One region of the Staphylococcus sp. HMSC068C09 genome, then DNA from elsewhere that is predicted to be linked to it. Evidence: riboswitches for the same ligand, from Rfam matches in the RefSeq annotation. Region 1 holds a riboswitch; the other holds the start of a gene.
What was found. Region 1 has a riboswitch for thiamine pyrophosphate ahead of tenA (thiaminase II). Riboswitches for the same ligand answer to the same signal wherever they lie in the genome.
Positions count from the first base shown of each region.

Region 2: linked by a shared signal. The riboswitch ahead of HMPREF2930_RS10140 (thiamine phosphate synthase) and the one ahead of tenA (thiaminase II) in region 1 are both predicted to bind thiamine pyrophosphate.

Region 1 is NZ_KV813732.1:24,693-30,617, forward strand. Features, by position in the region: gene HMPREF2930_RS00730 (YwpF-like family protein) at 1-223, opposite strand, end outside; gene HMPREF2930_RS00735 (single-stranded DNA-binding protein) at 417-812, shown strand; gene HMPREF2930_RS00740 (transglycosylase family protein) at 1,216-1,962, shown strand; TPP riboswitch at 2,175-2,277, shown strand; gene tenA (thiaminase II) at 2,354-3,043, shown strand; gene thiD (bifunctional hydroxymethylpyrimidine kinase/phosphomethylpyrimidine kinase) at 3,036-3,857, shown strand; gene thiM (hydroxyethylthiazole kinase) at 3,850-4,638, shown strand; gene thiE (thiamine phosphate synthase) at 4,641-5,279, shown strand; gene yidC (membrane protein insertase YidC) at 5,369-5,925, shown strand, end outside.
Region 2 is NZ_KV813778.1:128,776-134,700, reverse strand. Features, by position in the region: gene HMPREF2930_RS10145 (pyruvate MFS transporter) at 1-1,248, opposite strand, end outside; TPP riboswitch at 1,596-1,705, shown strand; gene HMPREF2930_RS10140 (thiamine phosphate synthase) at 1,773-2,363, shown strand; gene thiO (glycine oxidase ThiO) at 2,356-3,471, shown strand; gene thiS (sulfur carrier protein ThiS) at 3,455-3,655, shown strand; gene HMPREF2930_RS10125 (thiazole synthase) at 3,657-4,424, shown strand; gene HMPREF2930_RS10120 (ThiF family adenylyltransferase) at 4,424-5,422, shown strand; gene HMPREF2930_RS10115 (undecaprenyl phosphate transporter UptA) at 5,540-5,925, shown strand, end outside.

The DNA of each region.
Region 1 (5,925 bases):
GATCGTTAGAAGGTCTAGTAATCACTACTCTGATATCTAATACTGTTTGTGATTCATAAAATTTTTGCATGATATCATAATGTGTATCTGAAATTACAATTTCTAGGAGCCAACCTGTACCACTATTCTCTTTATTTATAATAACACCATCATAAAGTTCAAATTCTGAAATCCTGTTATCATCGCTTACTATTTGGAATCGAACTGCTTTAAAAGTCTTCATAACATGTCTCCCATACTCTTAAACATTTTTAAATTATATGATTATTGTTTTTTTGTTAAATAAGTCGTCTCATATCTTAATATTTTTCTTAAATATATCAGATATTAATACTAAAAAGGGAAGAAATCTAAAAAAATAGCTTTTTGACGTTATATTCAATTCTATTTAATATAACGATATAAGGAGGTGACACATGTTAAATAAGATAGTAATCGTTGGTCGTATGACTAAAGATGCAAAAATTTATGATAATGAGGAGGTGAAAATCGCAACGTTTAGTGTGGCTACTGAACGTAATTATAAAGATGAAAATGATGAAATAGCGTGTGATTATATATTTTGTAAAGCATTTGGTAAGATGGCCAGCAACATTGAAAAATATACTTCTCAAGGATCTTTAGTAGGTATTACTGGCCAAATGCGTTCTCGTAAATATGAAAAGGAAAAACAAACTCACTTTGTCACAGAATTATATGTTGAAACAATTAAATTTATGTCCCCTAAATTAAATAATGAAAAACTCTCAGATAGCTCACTAAATACAGACACTTATCCATTTGATAATCTCGAATTAATGAATATAAAATAAAACTCTCTATTTTTAATACTCCAAACCTTTCCAATTAATATAAAATAAGTCTTTCAATTATACTCAAATATACTCAAGAGGTCGGTATAAATATTCCGACCTCTTTAACTATGTATAAGACATTAGATACAACTCATTCATTGAATGATAAAAAAGACAGTGTATTTTTCTGAAATATTACAAAGTAATTACAGTTGGTTCTTTTATTATATATCTAATAAACACTGCCATTAAAGTGTTTATAGTATATATATAAGAAAAATTATTTACAAATCTATGTAATTTTAATGTAAAATAAGTATATTTTTTTTATTTCACTGTAACCTGCTAAGCTTTTTTAGATGTTAGAGTAGTATCCGTAAAATATTTAAGAAAACAAATGACTTAGGAGGATTATACTATTATGAAAAAGACAATTATTGCATCTTCATTAGCAGTAGGCTTAGGATTAGTAGCAGGAAACGTAAGTCATGCTGATGCAAGTGAAAATCAAATTAATAAAGAAAAATTAGCTCAATTAGCGGAATCTAACGATCAATCATTAAATCAACATCCTATTCAAGAAGGAGCTTATAATTACCAATTTAATTTAAATGGTAAAACTTATCATTTTTGGTCAGATGGAACATATTTTAAATGGGAATATTATCCATCAAACGGTTCAACTGTAAATAGTGCTAATCAAAATGTAGCTTCAACTCAATCAGCACAAAATGTATCTTTCCAAAATAATAATTATAATCATATAAATCAATCAGCTTCAACTTCAAATGTAAGTCAACACTATGCAAATGAAGCTCAAACACAACAAGCACCAAAAACAACACAAACTAAACAAGCAACTCAAACACAACAAGCACCTGCTAATGCAACTACAAATCAACCTAAACAATCAACAAGTGGTTCATCTGTAAATGTAAATAGTCATTTACAACAAATCGCTCAACGCGAATCAGGTGGAGATATTCATGCCATCAACCCTTCTTCTGGTGCAGCAGGTAAATATCAATTCTTACAATCTACTTGGGATTCAGTAGCACCAGCACAATATAAAGGTGTATCACCAGCACAAGCACCTGAAAGTGTTCAAGATGCTGCGGCAGTAAAACTTTATAATACTGCAGGTCCATCTCAATGGGTTACAGCGTAAAACTTAATAAATAATTTACTAGTGCCTGAGACAATATGAGTTGTCTTAGGCATTTTTATATATATTGATAGTAATGACTGAATTTAGAAAGATTTCTGTACTATTCTTTATTTATTATATTTATAATAATAGTTGTATGAATTAAACTTATTTCAATGAATATCTTTTTTATTTGAATTATAACAATGGTTTTGTTATGGTTAAATTAAACTAAAGACTACTAGGGGAGCCATGGAACATGGCTGAGATGAAGCATTCAGACCCTTATAACCTGATTTGGTTAATGCCAACGTAGGAAAGTAGTAATACATATTCATTCATTCTATTTTTTTGAATATTGACTACATTTCTACGTTGAAATGTAGTTTTTTTATTTAAGGAGGAATAGTTAATGAGTTTTTCAGATGAATTAAAGCAAGCGTCAAAGCCAATTATTGAAGAGATTTATAATGATGGTTTTATTCAAGATTTATTAAAGGGAAAATTATCAAAACAAGCAGTACGCCAATACTTACGTGCTGATGCTTCTTATTTAAAAGAATTTACTAATTTATATGCTTTACTTATTCCTAAAGCACCTACTATGAAAGAAGTGAAATTCTTAGTAGAGCAAATTGAATTTATGTTAGACGGCGAAGTAGAAGCCCATGAAATTTTAGCGGACTATATTAATGAACCTTATGAAGAAATTGTAAAAGAAAAAGTGTGGCCACCTAGTGGAGATCATTACATTAAACATATGTATTATCATGCTTATACACACGAAAATGCTGCATACACTATAGCTGCAATGGCACCATGTCCTTACGTATATGAAGTGGTTGCTAAATGGGGATTAGAAGATTCAAATCTTAATAGAGATGCACTTACTGCTAAGTGGCTTGATTTTTATAGCACTGAAATGGCACCTTTAATTGAAGTATTTGACCGTTTGTTAAATGAACTTACAGAACATTGTACCGAACAGGAAAAAAGAGAAATTAAAGAAGCATTTTTACAAAGTACTGTACATGAACGTCACTTCTTTAATATGGCATACATTGATGAAGAATGGGATTTTGGAGGAGCAAATCATGAATAAACCTAAGATTGCGTTAACAATTGCTGGTACTGACCCTTCTGGTGGCGCAGGAGTTATGGCAGATTTAAAATCATTCCATGCTTGTGGCGTATATGGAATGGCTGCTATTACAAGTATTGTGGCTCAAAATACTAAAGGAGTTCAACATATCCATAATCTAGAAACTAGTTGGGTTAAAGAACAATTAGATAGCGTATTTGATGATGAATTACCTCACGCAATTAAGACTGGAATGATTGCTACACATGAAACGATGGAACTGATTCAAACGTATTTAAAAAATCATAGCAATATTCCCTATGTTATCGATCCAGTTATGCTAGCAAAAAGTGGTGATTCCTTAATGGATGATGAAACAAAAAAACATCTTCAGAAAACGCTCTTACCATTAGCGGATGTCGTTACTCCTAACATTCCAGAAGCTGAAGAAATTACTGGCTTGAAAATTGATACTGAAGATAATATTCGTAAAGCAGGTCATATATTTATAAATGAAATAGGAAGTAAAGGTGTAGTAATTAAAGGCGGTCATTCTGCTGATTTAAATAATGCTAAAGACTTTTTATTTACTAAAGATGATGTCTATACTTTTGAAGAGAAGCGATTTAATACGCCACATACTCATGGTACAGGTTGCACATTTTCAGCTGTTATCACAGCCGAACTAGCTAAAGGTAAAACAATTTATGAAGCTGTAAAAAAAGCTAAAAAATTTATTTCATTAAGTATTGAACATACACCTGAAATCGGTCAAGGACGCGGCCCGGTAAACCATTTTGCTTATATGAAGAAAGTAGGTTTAGACGATGAATAGTTTAGAAAAGATAAGACAAGAGAATCCACTAGTAGTCTGTTATACCAATGATGTGGTTAAAAACTTCACTGCGAATGGACTCTTGAGTATTGGTGCAAGTCCAGCAATGAGTGAAGCTCCAGAAGAAGCAGAAGAGTTCTATAAAGTAGCAGGGGCACTACTTATAAATATTGGAACATTAACTAAAGCAAATGAGAAAGATATTTTAGAAATTGGAAAAATTGCTAATCAACAAGGTACACCCATTGTATTTGATCCAGTTGCTGTAGGCGCATCAACATATCGTAAACAATTCTGTGAAACTTTTCTTTCTGAAATAAATGTTTCTGTGATTAAAGGAAATGCATCTGAAATTCTTACTTTAGTAGATTCAAATACTACAATGAAAGGCACTGATGGGGAAACAGACTTAGATGTAGTGACAATTGCTAAAAAAGCTTATGAAAAATATCAAACAGCAATTGTTATTACAGGTAGAGAAGATGTTATTATTCAAGATAATCAAATTGTCAAACTATCAAATGGTTCTCCATTACTGGCAAAAATCACAGGCGCTGGTTGTTTATTAGGCGGTTTAGTTGCTGGATTTTTATTTAGAAATACACATCCATCATTACAAGTATTAGAAGAATCAGTAAGTTATTATAATATCGCCGCAGAGATTGCTGAAAAAAGTGAAAAGGTTAATGGACCTGGAACATTCTTATCTCAATTACTTGATGAAATGTATCAACTTAACTATGATACTTATAAACAATTTGTAAAACGTGAAGAGGTTTAAATATGTTTGATTCAAAAAGTTTACAAGTTTATTTTATATGTGGAACACAAGACATCATCGGTGATCAAAACATTAAAGATGTTTTAAAAGCAGCATTAGAATCAGGAATTACTTTATTTCAATTTCGTGAAAAAGGACCAAATGCTTTAGTAGGGGATGAAAAAGAAGCCTTAGCTAAGGAATTGAAAACACTTTGCCATGAGTATAAAGTACCTTTTCTCATTAATGATGATGTGGATTTAGCTGAAAAGATTGATGCAGATGGTATACATGTAGGTCAAGATGACGAAATAATTGCTTCTTTTGCTAATCGTTTTAAAAATAAAATTATAGGATTAAGTGTAGGAAACGTAAAGGAATATCAACAATCAGATTTAGAACACGTAGATTATATAGGCGTAGGTCCAATGTATAAGACATCTTCAAAATCTGATGCAAGTGCCCCTGTAGGCCCTGAAATGATTGCAACATTAAAAAATATTAATCCAAGCTTACCTATGGTTGCTATAGGTGGTATTACTGAAGATAATTGTGAGCCTATAGCTAAAGAAGGCGCTGATGGTGTGTCAGTTATTTCGGTCATTACACATAGTCAAAATATTGACAAGACTGTTAATAAATTAAAGCACTATTTCAAATAAATATCTCTTTTTTTTCAGTTTTTGTTTTCTAGTACACCCTATCTATGATAAAATTATTTCTATGTGAATATATCAATAGAGGTGTAAAAATGAAGAAGAAAGTGCTACTACCTTTGTTATTAGGGGTAATGGTCTTTTTAGCTGGATGTGACTATTCCAAATCTAGTAATAGAAATGGATTTTTCTACAATACATTCGTTGAACCAATGGCTAAAATTCTACATTGGTTAGGCCATTCTGTTTTTCATGATGATTATGGTATTGCAATCATCGTTTTAGTATTAGTTATTCGTATTATCTTATTGCCTTTCATGCTATCAAACTATAAAAATAGTCATATGATGCGTGAAAAAATGAAAATTGCTAAACCTGAAGTAGAAGGTGTACAAGAAAAAGTGAAACGTGCACGTACTCAAGAAGAAAAAATGGCAGCTAATCAGGAAATGATGGAAGTTTATAAAAAATATGACATCAATCCTATGAAGAGTGCTTTAGGTTGTTTACCTGTTTTAATTCAAATGCCTATCGTTATGGGATTATATTTCGTATTGCGTTATCGTATTGGTGGCGGTATTACAGAACATCCACATTTCTTATGGTTTAATTTAGTACATCCTGATATTTGGATTACTATTATTGCCGGTGT
Region 2 (5,925 bases), on a different contig from region 1:
TGGTTTGTCTGGTGTCACAAAGAACCATAATACAGCTGCAATCACCGCTGGAATAATTAATAATTGGAATGTCATTGTCCAGCCAAGTGATGATACTAATGCACCTGCTAAAAACGGACTGATTAACGCACCAATATTTCCCCATAAGTTCATCCAACCCGATACTGTACCAGCAAAGTTACGTCCAATGTCATTTGCTGCTGCCCAACTCATTCCCATTGAAATACCCATACCACCTAAGCCAAGTGATAACCAAAAGATGGTCACATATAAGTTTTGTGTATGAACTGCAAAGAAGATGGAGATAGCAAATACGATAAAGCCAACAATTGCAATTAACCCTCTCGCTACAAAACGACTTTGACCGCTATGCAAAATTTTATCTGAAATCGCACCCGCAGATAAAATTAAAATAAACATAATAAACCATGGTAAAGCACTAATTGTCATATCTTTAAATTGTACATGATATTGCTCAGTTAAATAAGTAGGTAACCAAATTAAGAATAGAGCAATAACAAATTGAACTACGAAATATTGCCCTGCAATGGCATAGAAACTCATGCGTTTAAAAAATTGATTCCAAGGTGCTACGGATTTAGTTGTTTCTACTAAATCACGATGTTGCATGATATACTGTTTTTCTGCTTCATTGACCATGCGATGTTGCTCTGGTAAATCTTTTGCAATAATTGCCCAAAGTGCTGCAATCACAATACCAACCGCACCGAAAATATAGAATACAGCTTGCCAGTTAAATGCATTAACAATTGCGATGGTAACTACTGGTGCTAATACTGGACCGAAATATGATCCTGCTAACAACGCACTCGATGCTCTCCCTTTTTCATCTTTAGCAAACCAAGTTGAATTGAATACTGCATTAGATGGATACATTGGCGCTTCTCCGATACCAAATAAGAAACGTACTAAATATAATAGACCATGATGTTTAATCATTCCCGTTAAAATTGTAAATGCACTCCACCATAATAATGCGATTGAAATCATCTTACGCGGACCAAACTTCTCTGCTAACATACCTGAAGGGACTTGCATCAATGCATAACCCAGTGAGAAGAATGAAGCTAATAAACCAAATTGTTGCTTTGTCATGTGAAGATCTTCCATCATTTGAGGTGCAATAAATGAGATATTAGATCTATCCATATATGCAATAACCCCAATAATAAAGAATGCGATAGCGAAATACCAACGAACCTTACTTTTCTTTTGTCTTTGTACCATAATTATTTTTCCTGCTTCCCTTTAAAATTGTGTTGATTCTACTTATACGTTGACAATGAAAACTCCCAATCACGTCTTTCCCTGTTGTTTCCAACCGCCTTTCGAGCCTCATCTCATAGGCTTTCTGATATATTTTTTATAATATTAACAGTTTTTGCAAGCGTTTACAATTACTTTTTGAATATTTTTTATCTTATTTATACATGACTATATAAAATGTGTTTTACTGATTAAAAAGTATATTGCTACAAATCTAATTTGTTTTTGTATTTGAACTCTATTAAAAAAGGTTGTAGAATAAAAATGAAGCAAAAATGCTGATGTTTATTTTAAACACAACTGAATAAACGATCCACTGGAAGTGCCTTTGTTTAAGGCTGAGAGTAAAGAACGAACTTTATAATTCCTGGAACCTGATCCAGTTTGTACTGGCGTAGGAAAGTGGCGACTAGGATATCGTAAAGTTAAGCAAAACGCTATTTCCCTACTGCAGGGAAATAGCGTTTTTTGTTTACTAAGGAGTGATGTTCATTTTTATAGCGATAACGAAATATAAAGATTTAACCAATGATGATGTACAACATTTTCTTGATATCTCGGATGGAATAGATGGGTTATTGTTTCGTACTCCCATGTCATCAAGTGATTTGTCTTCATTTTTAACATCACTTATAGAAAAAGGATTCCCTAAATCAAAAATCATTATTCATAGTGATGTACATTTACTTGAACAACTTCACCTCTCTCATATTCATTTTCGAGAAATGGATGAAGATGCATTTAGCTATAAATCAACGCATCCAGAGATTGAAGTGAGTATGTCTACACATTCAATTGAATCTGTTAAAGCAGCTTATGAACACGATCTTGATTATGTCTTTTTTGGTCACATTTTTAAGACACCTTCAAAACCTAATCAATTGCCTCGATCAAAAGCAGAGATTCAGCGTGTGTTAGAGATTCCTATTCCCATTTATGCCATTGGAGGTATCACTAAAAAAACGATTCTTCAATTACCTCATGGTTTTAAAGGAATTTGTGCGATTTCTTTTTTTATGAACGCATCTTTACAACAAATTGAACTATTGCGAAAGGAGTGGTTGAAAGATGCATGATGTTTTAATCATAGGTTCGGGCGTGATTGGCATGTCTATTGCACGCCAATTAAGTCAATCTCACCTTGACATTGCACTTATCGATCGTGACGTACCAGGTAAACACGCGTCATATAAAGCAGGTGGCATGTTAGGTGCTCAAAATGAATTTACTGAAGATACTGATTTATTTAGACTTGCTCTTGAATCACGAAGTCTCTTTCCACAATTATGTCAAGATTTAGAAGATGAGACAGGTATTGATATTCAGTTTCAAAATTCAGGTTTAATTAAAGTAGCTAATCGTCCTGAAGATGTTGAAAATTTAGAAAAACAGTATCAGTTTTTAAGTGGTTTAGATTCTAGTGTCATTGTTCTTTCAGATGAGGAACTGACTCATTTAACGAATGGTACAGTAACATCAAGTGAAATGGCTATTTACATTCCACAAGATGGACAGATTAATGCCAATCACTACACTAAAGCTTTATTTACATCTTTAAAGCAACGTCAAATTAAGCGATATGTCAATACAGAGGTACAATCTGTTCAGCGCCAAAATGGGTACTACGATGTTGAAACGTCACAAGGCACATTACAAGCTAAGAAAGTCATTGTGGCAGCAGGCGCATGGACATCTAAATTATTAACTCAATACTCACTACCTAGAGATGTAGTCGGTGTAAAAGGTGAAGTTTTACTGATTGAAAATGACCACTTGGATTTAAAAGAAACCGTATTTATGACCAATGGCTGTTATATCGTGCCAAAATATCCAAATCGTTTCTTAATTGGTGCCACAAGCGAGTTTGATAACTATTCAGTTGGTAATACATACGATGGCATCTCTTGGTTACACCACTTTGCAAATGAACGTATACCAGAACTCGCACACGGAAAAGTCATTAAACAGTGGTCTGGTGTCCGTCCATATACTGAAGGAGAAATACCGATAATGGACCGTATTGATGAAGGTTTATTTGTGATTTCTGGTCATTATCGTAACGGTATTTTACTTTCGCCTATTATCGGTCGTGATATCGCCAATTGGATACTCACCGGTGTTAAACCGCGTCGATATGAATCATTTAGTGCTTCAAGGAGGTTAAATCATGAAGTGTATCATTAATGGGGACACATTCAATTTTGATTCAGAACAATCTATTACATCTGTACTTGAATCTCTTGAATTAGATCCTAAACGTGTCATTGTCGAACATAATAAAACTTTAATTAAACAAGAAGACTACGATCAACATACAGTACGTGAAGATGATCGATTAGAATTATTAGAATTTGTTGGAGGCGGATAAAATGTTTAAAATTGGACCATTAGAAATTAAATCTCGTTTATTATTAGGTACAGGAAAATTTGAAGATGAAGCGACGCAAACAAAAGCGATTGAAGCAGCAGAAGCGAATGTACTGACTTTTGCTGTAAGACGTATGAATTTATATGATAAAAACTTACCTAATCCATTAGCAAGTGTTAATCTTAACGACTTTATTACTTTTCCAAATACAGCCGGCGCCAAAACTGCTGAAGAAGCGATTCGTATCGCTGAAATTGCAAAACATGCTGGCGTATGTGACATGATTAAAGTTGAAGTGATTGGTGACGATGAAACATTGTTACCTGATCCATTTGAAACATATGAAGCATGTAAAGTGTTATTAGAAAAAGGTTATATCGTATGTCCTTACATTTCTAATGATGTCGTATTAGCGAAACGTTTAGAAGAATTAGGTGTTCATGCTGTTATGCCACTTGCTTCTCCAATTGGTACTGGACGTGGTATTAATAACCAACTTAATTTAAGTTACATTATTAAACATTCTAATGTTCCCGTTATTGTGGATGCTGGTATTGGTTCACCAAAAGATGCGTGTCATGCGATGGAATTAGGCGCTGATGCTATTCTTTTAAACACTGCAGTTTCAGGTGCAAAAGACCCTGTTAAAATGGCTGAAGCAATGAAACTTGGTATTCATGCAGGTCGTCTCTCATATGAAGCAGGACGTATTCCAGTAAAATATACTGCCCAAGCATCAAGCCCTACTGAAGGTTTAGGATTCTTATAATGCAACGCTATAACCGTCAATTGCGTTATCATGCATTTGGAGAGGAGGGCCAAAATGCCCTCTCCAATGCAACCATTTTAATACTTGGTGCAGGCGCGTTAGGAAGTCACGTTGCAGAGCTTTTAGCACGTATGGGTGCGCATCATTTAGCCATTGTCGATATGGATATCGTTGAATTATCTAATTTACATCGCCAAGCACTCTATACTGAAGATGATGCTCACAATATGGTCCCTAAAGTTCACGCAGTTAAACAAAAGATTGAACACATTAATTCAAATGTCAACGTTCAAACTTATTACCAAGAAATTGACTCTACAACTATTGAGGACATTTTAAAAGCCGTCAATCCTGATATTGTCATTGATGGTATGGATCATTTCAAAATTCGTTATCTTATTAACGAAGCCTGTCAAAAACACCATATTCCGTGGGTGTATGGTGCTGCTGTAGGCAGTAAAGGTACCGTTTACGGCATTGATTTCAAAGGACCTTGTTTGAAATGTTTATTAAAACAAATTCCAACCAGTGCAGAGAGTTGTGCTATTAATGGCGTATTACCGCCTGTGATTACACAGGTAGCAAGCTATGAGGTCACAGAAGCGATTCGTTATTTATCTGGTCATGGATTTTCTCATAAGTTAATTACTCTTGATACATTTCATATTGATTATAAAGCATTGAATATCGATATTTTAAAAGATGATGAATGTGACGTATGTGGTAAAGGTCATTACAAATTATTAGAAACGAAACAACAACAGAATATTGAAAGCTTATGCGGAAAAACCTACCTATTTAGATATCAACCTACTGTTTTTGACTATGCTGAACATTTCCCAGGTGATATTGTAAAGTCAACCTCATTTGCTAAGCTAATTAAAGACGGTAATTATGACATCACCTTATTCAAAGATGGTAGAATGAATGTCTATGGCGTGGAAGATGATAATGAAGCAGAACAATTGTATCATCAATATTTAAAATCCTTAAAATGAGTTGTACAATCCCTATCATGTTATAACAAGCAATTCATAGTAAATTCCTATATAATGAATTTACTATGAATTTTTTATTCGAGTAATGTTTAATAACGGAGGATTTTTAACTTTATAATGGAACAAATTATTACAAATTTTATAGGCCAATGGGGTTATGCAGCCATTTTTATTCTTATTTTATTAGAAAATGTCTTGCCTGTTGTGCCTTCTGAAATTATATTAACATTTGCAGGTTTAATGTCAGTTAAATCAGGTCTTTCAATTTTAGTCTTATTTATTATTTCAACAATTGCTTCATTTATCGGTTTACTTATTTTGTATTATTTATGTCGTTTAATTAAAGAGGAAAGTATTTATCGATTTGTTGATAAGTATGGTAAATGGTTCAAACTTAAAGGAAATGATGTGAAACGTGCGAACGACTGGTTTAAACGTTATGGTGCGTGGGCAGTTCTATTATGTCGTTTCATTCCTGTTTTACGTGTATTAATCACTATTCC